3 regions of the Macrococcus brunensis genome follow, and region 1 is predicted to be linked to each of the others. Evidence: a T-box and tRNA genes for the amino acid it is inferred to sense, from the RefSeq annotation. Region 1 holds a T-box; the other regions hold tRNA genes.
What was found. A T-box is a leader RNA that pairs with one kind of tRNA and senses whether it is charged. The one in region 1 lies ahead of MGG13_RS07490 (valine--tRNA ligase), so its partner is inferred to be a tRNA-Val.
Positions count from the first base shown of each region.

Region 2: it has a tRNA-Val gene. The T-box ahead of MGG13_RS07490 (valine--tRNA ligase) is inferred to sense a tRNA for this amino acid. The anticodon was not compared.
Region 3: it has a tRNA-Val gene. The T-box ahead of MGG13_RS07490 (valine--tRNA ligase) is inferred to sense a tRNA for this amino acid. The anticodon was not compared.

Region 1 covers NZ_CP092179.1:1,426,586-1,431,649, forward strand. Annotated here, with positions in the region: gene MGG13_RS07485 (bifunctional folylpolyglutamate synthase/dihydrofolate synthase) at 1-23, opposite strand, end outside; gene MGG13_RS07490 (valine--tRNA ligase) at 32-2,656, opposite strand; T-box leader at 2,707-2,910, opposite strand; gene MGG13_RS07495 (AbrB family transcriptional regulator) at 2,933-3,964, opposite strand; partial or broken gene MGG13_RS07500 (IS4 family transposase) at 4,324-5,064, shown strand, end outside.
Region 2 covers NZ_CP092179.1:2,028,079-2,033,142, reverse strand. Annotated here, with positions in the region: gene dusB (tRNA dihydrouridine synthase DusB) at 1-296, shown strand, start outside; gene lysS (lysine--tRNA ligase) at 299-1,786, shown strand; rRNA gene rrf (5S ribosomal RNA) at 2,002-2,116, shown strand; tRNA gene MGG13_RS10785 (tRNA-Val) at 2,128-2,203, shown strand; tRNA gene MGG13_RS10780 (tRNA-Thr) at 2,215-2,290, shown strand; tRNA gene MGG13_RS10775 (tRNA-Lys) at 2,300-2,375, shown strand; tRNA gene MGG13_RS10770 (tRNA-Gly) at 2,387-2,461, shown strand; tRNA gene MGG13_RS10765 (tRNA-Leu) at 2,494-2,582, shown strand; tRNA gene MGG13_RS10760 (tRNA-Arg) at 2,597-2,673, shown strand; tRNA gene MGG13_RS10755 (tRNA-Pro) at 2,684-2,757, shown strand; tRNA gene MGG13_RS10750 (tRNA-Ala) at 2,772-2,847, shown strand; rRNA gene MGG13_RS10745 (16S ribosomal RNA) at 2,970-4,522, shown strand; tRNA gene MGG13_RS10740 (tRNA-Ile) at 4,611-4,687, shown strand; rRNA gene MGG13_RS10735 (23S ribosomal RNA) at 4,826-5,064, shown strand, end outside.
Region 3 covers NZ_CP092179.1:424,497-429,560, forward strand. Annotated here, with positions in the region: rRNA gene MGG13_RS02285 (23S ribosomal RNA) at 1-2,436, shown strand, start outside; rRNA gene rrf (5S ribosomal RNA) at 2,521-2,635, shown strand; tRNA gene MGG13_RS02295 (tRNA-Asn) at 2,650-2,724, shown strand; tRNA gene MGG13_RS02300 (tRNA-Glu) at 2,725-2,796, shown strand; tRNA gene MGG13_RS02305 (tRNA-Val) at 2,800-2,875, shown strand; tRNA gene MGG13_RS02310 (tRNA-Tyr) at 2,906-2,989, shown strand; tRNA gene MGG13_RS02315 (tRNA-Gln) at 2,994-3,068, shown strand; tRNA gene MGG13_RS02320 (tRNA-Lys) at 3,072-3,144, shown strand; gene rocF (arginase) at 3,311-4,216, shown strand; gene MGG13_RS02330 (IS1182 family transposase) at 4,349-5,064, opposite strand, start outside.

The DNA of each region.
Region 1 (5,064 bases):
TATAAACTCTCTAAATAGTCCATCGTCATCCCTACGCTTTCAACTGTTCAAGTCTTTCTTTCACTGCATTATAGCGCTCTGTATAAAGGGCCTGCTTTTCTTTTTCTTCATTGATGACTTTCTCAGGTGCTTTTGACACGAACTTCTCATTTGCAAGTTTACCGTTGACACGGTCCAGTTCTTTCTGCCATTTTTCAAGTTCTTTATTCAGACGTTCACGTTCTTTATCCATATCGATTAAGCCTTCAAGCGGCAGAATCACTTCTGCACCGTAAACAGCAGTCGTCATCGCTTTTTCAGGTACATCTGGTGACAGCGCAATTTCAAGAGAAGATGGATTACAGAAGCGCTCAAGATAGTGACGGTTCGCATCGATGTTGTTCAGATGTTCTTCATTATTTGCTTTGATCAGCATCGGGATTTCCTTAGACATCGGCGTATTCACTTCACTGCGTGACGTACGAACAGCACGGATAATCTCCATCAGCTGCTCCATCTCATGCTTAGAAGCGGCGTCTGTCAGTTCAGGAAGAACAACCGGCCAGCTAGCTGTCACGATTGATTCGCCTTCGTGTGGTAAGTTCTGCCAGATGGCTTCTGTGACAAACGGCATGAATGGATGCATCATACGCATGATCTGGTCAAGTGTATAGGCAAGGACTGAACGGGTCATCTGCTTCGCTTCCGCGTCATCACCGTTCATCGGAATCTTACTCATCTCAATATACCAGTCACAGAAATCATCCCAGATAAAGTTGTAAAGACTACGTCCAACTTCACCGAACTCATATTTATCCGCAAGACGTGTCACTTCTTCGATTGTTTCATTCAGACGCGTCAGAATCCATTTATCCGCTACTGATTTTTTGCCATCCAGGTTAATATCTTCCACTGTGAAGTCGTCACCAATATTCATCAGGCTGAAACGAGAAGCGTTCCAGATTTTATTAATAAAGTTCCAGTTTGCTTCTACTTTCTCTGTTGAGTAACGTAAATCCTGTCCAGGTGTTGAACCCGTTGCCAGGAAGTAACGTAGTGCATCGGCACCGTACTGGTCGATAACATCCATCGGATCTACACCGTTGCCAAGAGATTTACTCATCTTACGGCCGTCTTCAGCACGCACTAAACCGTGGATCAGTACTTCGTTGAACGGACGACGCTCTGTGAATTCAAGTCCCTGGAAGATCATACGGGCTACCCAGAAGAAGATAATATCATAGCCTGTGACAAGAACATTTGTCGGATAGAAGCGCTTGAAGTCTGCTGCTTCTGCATCCGGCCAGCCAAGCGTTGAAAATGGCCAGAGCGCACTAGAGAACCAAGTATCCAGTACATCTTCATCCTGTGTCCAGTTGTCACTGTCTTCAGGTGCTGTTTCACCGACGTATACTTCACCCGTTTCCTTATGGTACCAGGCAGGAATCTGATGACCCCACCAGAGCTGGCGAGAGATACACCAGTCATGGATGCCTTCCATCCAGCGGTTAAAGGTATTCTCAAAACGTGGTGGAACGAAATCAATGCGGTCATCCGTCTTCTGATTGTCCAGTGACTGTTCAGCAAGTGGTGCCATTTTGACGAACCATTGTGTAGACAGATAAGGCTCTACAACTGCGCCGCTACGTTCTGAGTGACCCACCTGATGGACGTGTTTTTCAATTTTAACCATGACGCCACTGTCTTCAAGGTCCTTAACAAGCTGTTTACGGCAGTCAAAGCGATCAAGTCCCGCATATTTACCTGCTTTGTCATTCATCGTACCGTCTTCATTCATCACATTGATACGAGGCAGGTCGTGACGGTTCCCGATCTCAAAGTCATTCGGGTCATGTGCAGGTGTTACTTTCATCGCACCTGTACCGAAGTCCATATCAACGTAATCATCACCGATAATCGGAATCTCGCGTTCTAAAATAGGCAGCAGCACTGTTTTACCGATCATCTTTTTGTAACGCGCGTCTTCAGGATGAACGACGACTGCTGTATCACCGAGCATCGTCTCAGGACGTGTTGTGGCAATTTCAATCATGCCCGATCCGTCTGTCAGTGGATAGTTCATATGATAGAATGCACCTTCGACTTCTTCATGGACCACTTCGATATCACTGAGTGCTGTACGTGCTGCAGGATCCCAGTTGATAATACGTTCGCCGCGGTAAATCAGTCCCTTATTGTACATATCGACGAATACTCGTTTAACGGCATCGCTTAAGCCTTCGTCAAGTGTGAAACGTTCACGTGAATAGTCTAAACCAAGCCCCATCTTCGCCCACTGTGCACGGATAGTCTCAGCATATTCTTCTTTCCACGCCATCGTATGCTCCAGGAATTTCGCGCGGCCGATGTCGTGACGGCTAATGCCTTCTTCACGTAACTTTGCCTCTACTTTTGCCTGTGTCGCGATGCCCGCATGATCCATCCCCGGCAGATAAAGCGTGTTATAGCCCTGCATACGTTTCATACGTGTAATGATATCCTGTAATGTTGTATCCCAGGCATGGCCGATATGAAGTTTGCCTGTGACGTTCGGCGGTGGAATCACAATGGTAAAAGGTTGCTTGTCATCATTGTCTTCTGCTTTAAAAAGCTCTGCATCAAGCCATTTTTTGTAGCGTCCTTCTTCTACTAATTTCGGATTATATTTAGTATCCATCAAAAAACCTCCAGTAATTAATTTTACTCAATAAAAAAACCGCCCTATAAGAATAGGACGGGAATAATCTCGTGGTACCACCTAAATTCAGCCGAAGCTGCACTCAAACGATTAACGCTCGTCCACGCTTATACCTAGTTACTTTCAGTATAAGAACATATGCGGGCTACCTTCAGTCATAGATGCTGCATAGTTTCACCAACCCTATGCTCTCTGTCCAGTCATCACAGACTTACTCTTCCCGAAATCTTATTGAATAATTTCATATTAGCGGATTTAAATGGACTTGTCAAATCGCTTCAGCACAGTCTGCATAAAGGGCGCCACGACTAATAAGATAAGAAAAATACGGAAGATATGATAACTGGATATCATCGCAATATTGCTGCCTGTTTCAAGGGCAACAATCACAATCTGTGCCATACCGCCCGGTGCCAGACTTAAAAAGGTATCGTTAAATGGATGATCTGTCATGAATAAAGCAGCTACAAAGGTCACTAAGATAAGCAATGTATTCTGTACGGTGATACCTAAAAAAAGTCTGAACGTCAGACTGCTGGATAAATCCACCAGCTGCAGACCGATTCTGATGCCGAATAACAGCTGAGCTGCAGCAATTAAGTAGTAAGGAATAGAAAAGCTGTCCCCCGTTACAATATTCCAGCCTGCCATGATAAATATCGGTGCTAGAAGTTGAGGAACTGGAAAATGAATTCGCCGCAAGAATATAAAGAATAAACCGGTCAGACTGACGATGAATAAAATCTGATTAAATGACAAAACATGAAAAATGGATTCACTGTGTATTACGCTTCCTGTTGCTGCACCGCTACTGAATGACGCAATAAAGGGTACAATCATCACGACAAACAACAGACGGGAGGTCTGAGATAATGTAACGGCAAGAAGGTCTGCTCTTTTATTCTCCTCTGCCATGACAATCATCTGACTCAGGGCTCCTGGAACTGCACTTAAGAATGCAGTCTCATAGCTGCACTGCGTTATCTTTCGGTAGATAAGCGACAATAAAATAGCTGCACCGATAATGATGATATTGAGTAAAACAATATGAAACAAATCATTTCGAATGTCTGACAGTACCTTTAATGTAAAGGATGTCCCTATCTGAGCCCCCAGAATAAACAGTCCTGAATCTGCGAGCCACTTCGGCCAGATCATTTGTCTGCCGCTTATTTTTCTGACAGATGCTGCTGCGATAATGGGTCCAAACAACCAGGGGAGAATCATATGTAACATCATCAGTAATAAACCAAAGGCAATGGACAATAAAACGGTTATTATTAGCAATTCTTCACACCTCCTTTGTTTAATCATGTAGGAATGGGTATAGTTCATTATAACTAAAGGGAGGACAAAAAAGTGATCAGATTTTTCGGCGGTACAACAGGATGTATGTTTTCAATCATTGCATCTATTATTCTGACTATTATTCTTAATCTTATCCTTAACTTTATCTTTTAAATAAAAGACAGTTTCTATCATGAAACTGTCTTTTTTTCATATTTATTCACTAGTGTTGCATAAAAATATTTCAAGCTACGGTTTTAAATAGAATATTCTAAAAATTTATTTTCTGTACAAAAAAAGTCCTTTATAATGGTTGGAGGTAGTAATACACATCCAAATCCAATACAAAGGATCTCAACATGGATAAGTTTACTAGAAAATCATCATTTGAACAATGGATTTCACCGATAGATTTCAAGAAAATTTCTCAATAGGTGAAAATCCTGAATTTAGACTACTATACAAAGAAGCTAGATACCTGTGCTTTCATTAAACTCCTGTTATATTCACAGTTATTTGAGACCGAAAGTCTACGAGCTGTCAGTGACAGTGTTTTTTCAGAGAAACTTCAGAAAACCTTAGGTTTTGATTCTATCAGCTATTCTCAGCTCAGTAGAAAACTATCTGACGTTCCCACACAGATTTTTAAGGATATCTTCAGTCAGCTGTTAGACCAGATCCAGAGGGAGACGCATTTTAATCAGAAGAGAAAGATCACTACACCATTGAAGATCATTGACTCAAGTACACTGCCTCTGAACCTTCATCACTATCGCTGGGCAAAGTTCAGAAAAACAAAGTCAGGTGTCAAGCTGCACTTACGGTTGGTTCACATGGAAGATCATGATTCATATCCAGACGATTTTTACCTTACCAATGCCTGTGAGAATGATCAGAATCATCTTGAGCTTTTAGTGGATGACAAGGAATGTATGTACGTTTTTGATCATGGATATGTACAGTACAGCAGATTTGATGAAATGACTGATGAAGGCTACTTCTTTGTATCCAGATTACGGAGTAATGCGGTTCATAGAGTCATTCACGATTTTGGTGCCGGCGAACAGAGCAGCGTCATTTCAGATGAGATGGTGGTTCTT
Region 2 (5,064 bases), 600 kb from region 1:
TGATTTATCGTACTGTCCATTATCTCGAAACAGGTGAACTGAAGCCGGAACCTTCTATTTCAGAGAAGATGGATGTTGCAGTACTACATTTAGACCGTCTGATTCATCTGAAAGGTGAGAAAGTCGCTGTGATGGAGATGCGTAAGCACGCATCATGGTACTTAAAAGGGATTAAAGGCAACGGTAAAGCTCGTAAACTGATTAATGCAGCCGAGACACGCGATGAATTAGTTGATATACTAAGAACATTCGAACAACAAGTGCTAGAAGAAACTAAAGTAGCAGAAGGAGTGTAATAATGACTGAAGAATTAAACGACCAGATGCTGGTGCGTCGCCAGAAAATGCAGGATCTGATGGATTTAGGTATTGATCCATTTGGCCAGAAATTTGAACGAACTGGAAATGCCGTAAGTCTGACTGAAGCATGGGATGCTTTTTCGAAAGAAGAACTCCATGACAAAGAAGAAGAATCAAAAGTCGCGATTGCCGGCCGTATCATGACGAAACGTGGTAAAGGTAAAGCAGGATTTGCGCATATTAAAGACCTTTCAGGCCAGATTCAAATCTATGTCCGTAAAGATGCAGTAGGAGACGAACAGTTCGAGCTGTGGAACAACGCAGATTTAGGTGATATCGTCGGTATTGAAGGTGTGATGTTCAAAACGAATACAGGCGAACTGTCTGTTAAAGCTCAGAACTTCACGATGCTTTCTAAAGCGCTTCGCCCGCTGCCAGATAAATTCCATGGACTGCAGGATGTAGAACAACGCTATCGTCAACGTTATCTTGACTTGATTACAAGTGATGATTCTACTCAGACATTCATTACACGTAGCCGCATCATTCAAGAGATACGTAACTATCTGAATCAGAAAGGCTTTCTCGAAGTTGAGACGCCAATGATGCATGCCATTGCCGGTGGAGCAGCAGCACGTCCTTTCGTGACGCATCACAATGCACTGGATATGACGCTTTATATGCGTATTGCGATTGAACTTCATCTGAAACGCCTGATTGTCGGCGGTCTGGAGAAAGTCTACGAAATCGGCCGTGTCTTCCGTAACGAAGGCGTGTCAACTCGTCATAATCCAGAGTTCACAATGATCGAACTGTACGAAGCGTATGCGGATTATAATGATATCATGGACCTGACAGAAGAACTGATCGCTTACCTTGCAGAAAAAGTAACGGGTTCAACAACTGTGTCTTACGGCGGGGAAGAGATTAATCTCGCACCGAAGTGGCGCAGATGGCATATGGTAGATGCTGTTAAAGAATATACAGGTGTTGACTTCTATGAGGTTAAATCCGATGAAGAAGCGCATCAGCTGGCAAAAGAACATGGTATCGAAGTGAAACCGAACATGAAATATGGTCATATACTCAATGAGTTCTTCGAGCAAAAAGTAGAGGAAGAACTGGTTCAGCCTACCTTTATTTATGGCCATCCGGTAGAAATCTCACCATTAGCAAAACAGAATAAAGAAGACAAACGATTTACAGACCGTTTTGAACTGTTCATTGTACGTCGTGAACATGCGAATGCCTTCACTGAGCTCAATGATCCTGTCGATCAGCGTCAGCGTTTTGAAGCGCAGATGGTCGAGAAAGTAGAAGGTAACGACGAAGCACATGAAATGGATCACGATTTCATTGAAGCGCTTGAATATGGTATGCCGCCTACAGGTGGACTGGGTATTGGTATTGACCGTCTAGTCATGCTTCTTACAGACTCAGCTTCTATTCGTGACGTCCTGCTCTTCCCTTATATGAGACAAAAGTAGTCTTTTTATACTGTCGCAGTAGCGGCAGTATTTTTTTATGAAAAAAATGAGTATAAAGTGTTGACTTTAGTTTTGAAATTATGTAATATAAAAAAGTCGCTTGAGACAGGAAATTAAAGCTTGTAAAGACAAAGTTAACTTTGTTAAGACGGTGTAAAATTTACTGTTGAATTATTAAGAACAAGCGAGTATAATTCATTAAGTACTGAATTTTGCCTGGTGATGATGGCAGAGAGGTCACACCTGTTCCCATACCGAACACAGAAGTTAAGCTCTCTAGCGCCGATGGTAGTTGGACTTACGTTCCGCGAGAGTAGGATGTTGCCGGACAGAATTCATTTGGAGGATTAGCTCAGCTGGGAGAGCATCTGCCTTACAAGCAGAGGGTCGGCGGTTCGATCCCGTCATCCTCCACCATTTTCTATTATGCCGGAATAGCTCAACTGGTAGAGCAACTGACTTGTAATCAGTAGGTTGAGGGTTCAAGTCCTTTTTCCGGCACCATTCATTCTAGAGCCATTAGCTCAGTTGGTAGAGCATTTGACTTTTAATCAAAGGGTCAGAGGTTCGAATCCTCTATGGCTCACCATTAATAATTTTGCGGAAGTAGTTCAGTGGTAGAATACAACCTTGCCAAGGTTGGGGTCGCGGGTTCGAATCCCGTCTTCCGCTCCATTATTCCTTACAATAAATAATTTATATAGATTGCCGGGGTGGCGGAACTGGCAGACGCACAGGACTTAAAATCCTGCGGTAAGTGATTACCGTACCGGTTCGATTCCGGTCCTCGGCACCATTTAATTTCATCTAGCGCCCGTAGCTCAATTGGATAGAGCGTTTGACTACGGATCAAAAGGTTAGGGGTTCGACTCCTCTCGGGCGCGCCATTTATAGCTACGGGAAGTAGCTCAGCTTGGTAGAGCACTTGGTTTGGGACCAAGGGGTCGCAGGTTCGAATCCTGTCTTCCCGACTTACTAAATATATGGGGGCTTAGCTCAGCTGGGAGAGCGCCTGCTTTGCACGCAGGAGGTCAGCGGTTCGATCCCGCTAGTCTCCACCATTTATTTAAATGAACATTGAAAACTGAATGACAATATGTCAACGTTAATTCCAATAATTTGAGTACTAACAGTACTTTCAAGAGTGATTGGCTCAACCAATCAAAGAGCTTTATCAAACACTTTTATGGAGAGTTTGATCCTGGCTCAGGATGAACGCTGGCGGCGTGCCTAATACATGCAAGTCGAGCGGACAGACGAGGTGCTTGCACCTCTGAAGTCAGCGGCGGACGGGTGAGTAACACGTGGGTAACCTACCTGTAAGACTGGGATAACTTCGGGAAACCGGAGCTAATACCGGATAATATTTTCCACCTCATGGTGGAATAGTGAAAGACGGTTTCGGCTGTCACTTACAGATGGACCCGCGGCGCATTAGCTAGTTGGTGAGGTAACGGCTCACCAAGGCGACGATGCGTAGCCGACCTGAGAGGGTGATCGGCCACACTGGGACTGAGACACGGCCCAGACTCCTACGGGAGGCAGCAGTAGGGAATCTTCCGCAATGGACGAAAGTCTGACGGAGCAACGCCGCGTGAGTGAAGAAGGTTTTCGGATCGTAAAACTCTGTTGTAAGGGAAGAACAAGTACGTTAGTAACTGAACGTACCTTGACGGTACCTTACCAGAAAGCCACGGCTAACTACGTGCCAGCAGCCGCGGTAATACGTAGGTGGCAAGCGTTATCCGGAATTATTGGGCGTAAAGCGCGCGTAGGCGGTTTCTTAAGTCTGATGTGAAAGCCCCCGGCTCAACCGGGGAGGGTCATTGGAAACTGGGAGACTTGAGTGCAGAAGAGGAGAGTGGAATTCCATGTGTAGCGGTGAAATGCGCAGAGATATGGAGGAACACCAGTGGCGAAGGCGGCTCTCTGGTCTGTAACTGACGCTGAGGTGCGAAAGCGTGGGGATCAAACAGGATTAGATACCCTGGTAGTCCACGCCGTAAACGATGAGTGCTAAGTGTTGGGGGGTTTCCGCCCCTCAGTGCTGCAGCTAACGCATTAAGCACTCCGCCTGGGGAGTACGGTCGCAAGACTGAAACTCAAAGGAATTGACGGGGACCCGCACAAGCGGTGGAGCATGTGGTTTAATTCGAAGCAACGCGAAGAACCTTACCAAATCTTGACATCCTCTGACAACTCTGGAGACAGAGCGTTCCCCTTCGGGGGACAGAGTGACAGGTGGTGCATGGTTGTCGTCAGCTCGTGTCGTGAGATGTTGGGTTAAGTCCCGCAACGAGCGCAACCCTTATCTTTAGTTGCCATCATTCAGTTGGGCACTCTAGAGAGACTGCCGGTGACAAACCGGAGGAAGGTGGGGATGACGTCAAATCATCATGCCCCTTATGATTTGGGCTACACACGTGCTACAATGGATGGTACAAAGGGCAGCGAAACCGCGAGGTCAAGCAAATCCCATAAAACCATTCTCAGTTCGGATTGTAGTCTGCAACTCGACTACATGAAGCTGGAATCGCTAGTAATCGTAGATCAGCATGCTACGGTGAATACGTTCCCGGGTCTTGTACACACCGCCCGTCACACCACGAGAGTTTGTAACACCCGAAGCCGGTGGAGTAACCTTTTAGGAGCTAGCCGTCGAAGGTGGGACAGATGATTGGGGTGAAGTCGTAACAAGGTAGCCGTATCGGAAGGTGCGGCTGGATCACCTCCTTTCTAAGGATAATACGGAAAAGGAATCTTAATTCCTTCGGAATAACGTCTGACATATTGTATTCAGTTTTGAATGTTCATTCATTCAAATGGGCCTATAGCTCAGCTGGTTAGAGCGCACGCCTGATAAGCGTGAGGTCGATGGTTCGAGTCCATTTAGGCCCACCATTTTTAAAAATTGTACTTTGAAAACTAGATAAAGAAGAAGAAAAAAGATTTTACCAAGCAAAACCGAGTGAGTTCATTTATTGAATTCTCAAAAAATCGCGCGTCTGTATTCATACAGACATCACATTATTAATAACAGATTAAGTTATTAAGGGCGCACGGTGGATGCCTTGGCACTAGAAGCCGAAGAAGGACGTTACTAACGACGATATGCTCTGGGGAGCTGTAAGTAAGCACTGATCCAGAGATTTCCGAATGGGGAAACCCAGCATGAGTTATGTCATGTTATCCATATGTGAATACATAGCATATGAGAAGGCACACCCGGAGAACTGAAACATCTAAGTACCCGGAGGAAGAGAAAGAAAACTCGATTC
Region 3 (5,064 bases), 1.0 Mb from region 1:
TGACCGATAGTGAACCAGTACCGTGAGGGAAAGGTGAAAAGCACCCCGGAAGGGGAGTGAAATAGAACCTGAAACCGTGTGCTTACAAGTAGTCAGAGCCCGTTAATGGGTGATGGCGTGCCTTTTGTAGAATGATCCGGCGAGTTACGTTTTGATGCAAGGTTAAGCAGTGGATGCGGAGCCGCAGCGAAAGCGAGTCTGAACAGGGCGAATGAGTATCAGGACGTAGACCCGAAACCAGGTGATCTACCCATGTCCAGGTTGAAGTTCAGGTAACACTGAATGGAGGACCGAACCGACTTACGTTGAAAAGTGAGCGGATGAGGTGTGGGTAGCGGAGAAATTCCAATCGAACCTGGAGATAGCTGGTTCTCTCCGAAATAGCTTTAGGGCTAGCCTCGCATGATGATTACTGGAGGTAGAGCACTGTTTGGACTAGGGGCCCCCCTCGGGTTACCGAATTCAGACAAACTCCGAATGCCAGATAATTTAATGCGGGAGTCAGACTGCGGGTGATAAGGTCCGTAGTCGAGAGGGAAACAGCCCAGACCACCAGCTAAGGTCCCAAAATATATGTTAAGTGGAAAAGGATGTGGCGTTGCCCAGACAACTAGGATGTTGGCTTAGAAGCAGCCATCATTTAAAGAGTGCGTAATAGCTCACTAGTCGAGTGACGCTGCGCCGAAAATGTACCGGGGCTAAACATATTACCGAAGCTGTGGATTGTCCGTAGGACAATGGTAGGAGAGCGTTCCAAGGGCGTCGAAGCATGACCGTAAGGACATGTGGAGCGCTTGGAAGTGAGAATGCCGGAGTGAGTAGCGAAAGACGGGTGAGAATCCCGTCCACCGATTGACTAAGGTTTCCAGAGGAAGGCTCGTCCGCTCTGGGTTAGTCGGGACCTAAGCCGAGGCCGACAGGCGTAGGCGATGGATAACAGGTAGATATTCCTGTACCACCTGAGATTGTTTGAACGATGGGGGGACGCAGAAGGATAGGCGATCGTACTGTTGGTTATGTACGTCCAAGCATTGAGACTGAGTGTCAGGCAAATCCGGCACTCGTAAGGTCAGGATGTGATGGGGAGCGAAATTAAGTAGCGAAGTCGTTGATTTCACACTGCCAAGAAAAGCCTCTAGTTAGATATCAGGTGCCCGTACCGCAAACCGACACAGGTAGTCAAGATGAGAATTCTAAGGTGAGCGAGCGAACTCTCGTTAAGGAACTCGGCAAAATGACCCCGTAACTTCGGGAGAAGGGGTGCTTTTTAGGGTGCAAGCCCTGAAGAGCCGCAGTGAATAGGCCCAAGCGACTGTTTATCAAAAACACAGGTCTCTGCAAAACCGTAAGGTGACGTATAGGGGCTGACGCCTGCCCGGTGCTGGAAGGTTAAAAGGAGTGGTTAGCATCTCGCGAAGCTACGAATTGAAGCCCCAGTAAACGGCGGCCGTAACTATAACGGTCCTAAGGTAGCGAAATTCCTTGTCGGGTAAGTTCCGACCCGCACGAAAGGCGTAACGATTTGGGCACTGTCTCAACGAGAGACTCGGTGAAATCATAGTACCTGTGAAGATGCAGGTTACCCGCGACAGGACGGAAAGACCCCGTGGAGCTTTACTGCAGCCTGATATTGAAATTCGGCACAGCTTGTACAGGATAGGTAGGAGCCTTTGAAGCGTGAGCGTCAGCTTACGTGGAGGCGCTGGTGGGATACTACCCTGGCTGTGTTGACTTTCTAACCCGCGCCACTTATCGTGGCGGGAGACAGTGTCAGGCGGGCAGTTTGACTGGGGCGGTCGCCTCCTAAAGAGTAACGGAGGCGCTCAAAGGTTCCCTCAGAATGGTTGGAAATCATTCGCAGAGTGTAAAGGCACAAGGGAGCTTGACTGCGAGACCTACAAGTCGAGCAGGGTCGAAAGACGGACTTAGTGATCCGGTGGTTCCGCATGGAAGGGCCATCGCTCAACGGATAAAAGCTACCCCGGGGATAACAGGCTTATCTCCCCCAAGAGTTCACATCGACGGGGAGGTTTGGCACCTCGATGTCGGCTCATCGCATCCTGGGGCTGTAGTCGGTCCCAAGGGTTGGGCTGTTCGCCCATTAAAGCGGTACGCGAGCTGGGTTCAGAACGTCGTGAGACAGTTCGGTCCCTATCCGTCGTGGGCGTAGGAAATTTGAGAGGAGCTGTCCTTAGTACGAGAGGACCGGGATGGACATACCTCTGGTGTACCAGTTGTCGCGCCAGCGGCATAGCTGGGTAGCTATGTATGGACGGGATAAGTGCTGAAAGCATCTAAGCATGAAGCCCCCCTCAAGATGAGATTTCCCAACTTCGGTTATAAGATCCCTCAAAGATGATGAGGTCAATAGGTTCGAGGTGGAAGCACAGTAATGTGTGGAGCTGACGAATACTAATCGATCGAAGACTTAATCAAATATCAGATTTTTTAAGCTCGGTGAGCTTGTGAATCAATTTCTTCTTACTTATCTAGTTTTGAGAGTATAATATTCTCACCCTGTCTGGTGATGATGGCAGAGAGGTCACACCTGTTCCCATACCGAACACAGAAGTTAAGCTCTCTAGCGCCGATGGTAGTTGGACTTACGTTCCGCAAGAGTAGGACGTTGCCGGGCAGTTTTTTTATTTATCCACAGTAGCTCAGTGGTAGAGCTATCGGCTGTTAACCGATCGGTCGTAGGTTCGAGTCCTACCTGTGGAGCCAGGCCCCTTGGTCAAGCGGTTAAGACACCGCCCTTTCACGGCGGTAACACGGGTTCGAATCCCGTAGGGGTCATTTGGAGGATTAGCTCAGCTGGGAGAGCATCTGCCTTACAAGCAGAGGGTCGGCGGTTCGATCCCGTCATCCTCCACCATTTTAAATTTTACTCTTACATATATAAGCTGGAGGGGTAGCGAAGTGGCTAAACGCGGCGGACTGTAAATCCGCTCCTTCGGGTTCGGCAGTTCGAATCTGCCCCCCTCCACCATTCTTGGGGTATAGCCAAGCGGTAAGGCAACGGACTTTGACTCCGTCACTCGTTGGTTCGAATCCAGCTACCCCAGCCATTAGAGCCATTAGCTCAGTTGGTAGAGCATTTGACTTTTAATCAAAGGGTCAGAGGTTCGAATCCTCTATGGCTCATCTTAAACCATATCCTTCTGGATATGGTTTTTTTGTATGACTAAATATATATAGTGTAGTGTATGGAAATATCTTCAATTTTATACATAGTTGCATATCACAAGTGTCTCGTTTAAAATAAAGTTATGAGAACGTTTTCTTAAACTTGTTTAAAGGGGATTCTATAATGAATAAAACAATTGAAATTATTGGTGCACCGAGTGCATTTGGTCAGCGTAAATTAGGGGTAAATCTTGGGCCGGATGCCATACGGTATGCTGATTTAGTAGCTAGACTTGAAAACTTAGGACTTGAAGTAAATGATAAAGGAAATGTTAAGAGTCCAGCAATCGATATGCAGAAATATCGTAGTGAGCAGGACGGAGGGCTTCGCAATCTTCCTGAAGTCGTGGAATTCTGCGAGACTCTTTGCAATGAAGTCGATCAGACAATAACAGCAGGAAAGTACCCACTCGTTATCGGAGGAGATCACTCGATAGCGATGGGAACGATATCCGGCGTGAAAAAACATTACGATAATCTGGGTGTTATCTGGTACGATGCGCACGGAGATTTAAATATTGCTGATTCATCGCCTTCTGGCAATATTCACGGCATGCCTTTAAGAGCGCTGATTGGTGACGGTCATCCAGACTTAGTCAACATCGGTGGCTACAAGAATAAAGTGAAAACAGAGAATATTGTTCTGATCGGTATGCGTGACTTAGATGAAGGCGAAAAAGCGTATATCAAAGAAGTCGGTATTAAAACATACACGATGTCTGATATCGATAGAATCGGTATGGGTCAAGTCATTGAAGAGACGCTTGAATACTTGAAGGAAACGGATGGCATTCATTTATCGCTCGATGTAGATGCACTGGATCCTGTAGAGACACCAGGGACAGGCACAACAGTCCCAGGAGGTATATCTTACCGTGAAAGTCATTTAGCACTTGAGATGCTGCATGATTCTGAACGTGTGACGTCAATGGAAATTGTTGAAGTCAATCCGCTGATTGATATTAACAACAAGACGGCAAACCAGGCAGTAGAATTACTGGTCACGTTCTTCGGAGATAAATTACTATAGAAAAAGAGCAGCCCTGGCTGGAGGCCACTGAAAATCTCACGATTTTCTATAAGCTCACTAATTCCAACAACTCAATAGTATAAAAGAACCCGTCAATTTCCTCAACATTAGGAAATAACGGGTTCTTTTATCCTATTTTTCATCTATAAGTTTTATGATTCTTTTGACATTCACTACGAATATTGTCGCAGCCGTCTGCATTTCCATATTTAATAGACCCGCGTATTTTGATCTTTTCATACCGTGTCTATTTTTTAATTCAGAGTTCTTTGCCTCAATCATATATCGTTTTCTTGAGATTAACTTGAATCTTTCAGAATCCATGAACTTCATCTGATGTTTATGGGTTTCTGATTTTATTGTCACGCTGTCTGTTTTAGATTTAGCGCCATCTCTATAACATCCTATTTTGAGAGGGCAGATCTGGCATTTATCAATGTCAAAATAATAAGTATCCGTCTGGTTTTGACCCTGCTTTTTTCCCTGACGCGCTTTTCTAACGGCTAACTGTCCTGCCGGACATACAAACATACCTGCATCCTTATTATATTCAAAGGCCTGATTCTCTTTACGGACACCATGAATAATATGGGGATGGAGTTTTGAAACCAGTTCGATATTATCATTAAAGCAGTAATCCAGATTGTCTCTTGATGAGTAGGCTGTGTCACCTATAACGGTGTCCACTTCTACACCATTTTCACGTGATTTCTCAATCAACTGCGACAGGTAACATCCATCGGATTTCTCTCCGGTAGTTACAACAGCCGCTGTGATGATACGGTCGGTGTTCATTGCGAGATGGTTCTTATAGCCAAAGAACGACTTATCTTCTGATTTGTGCCCAA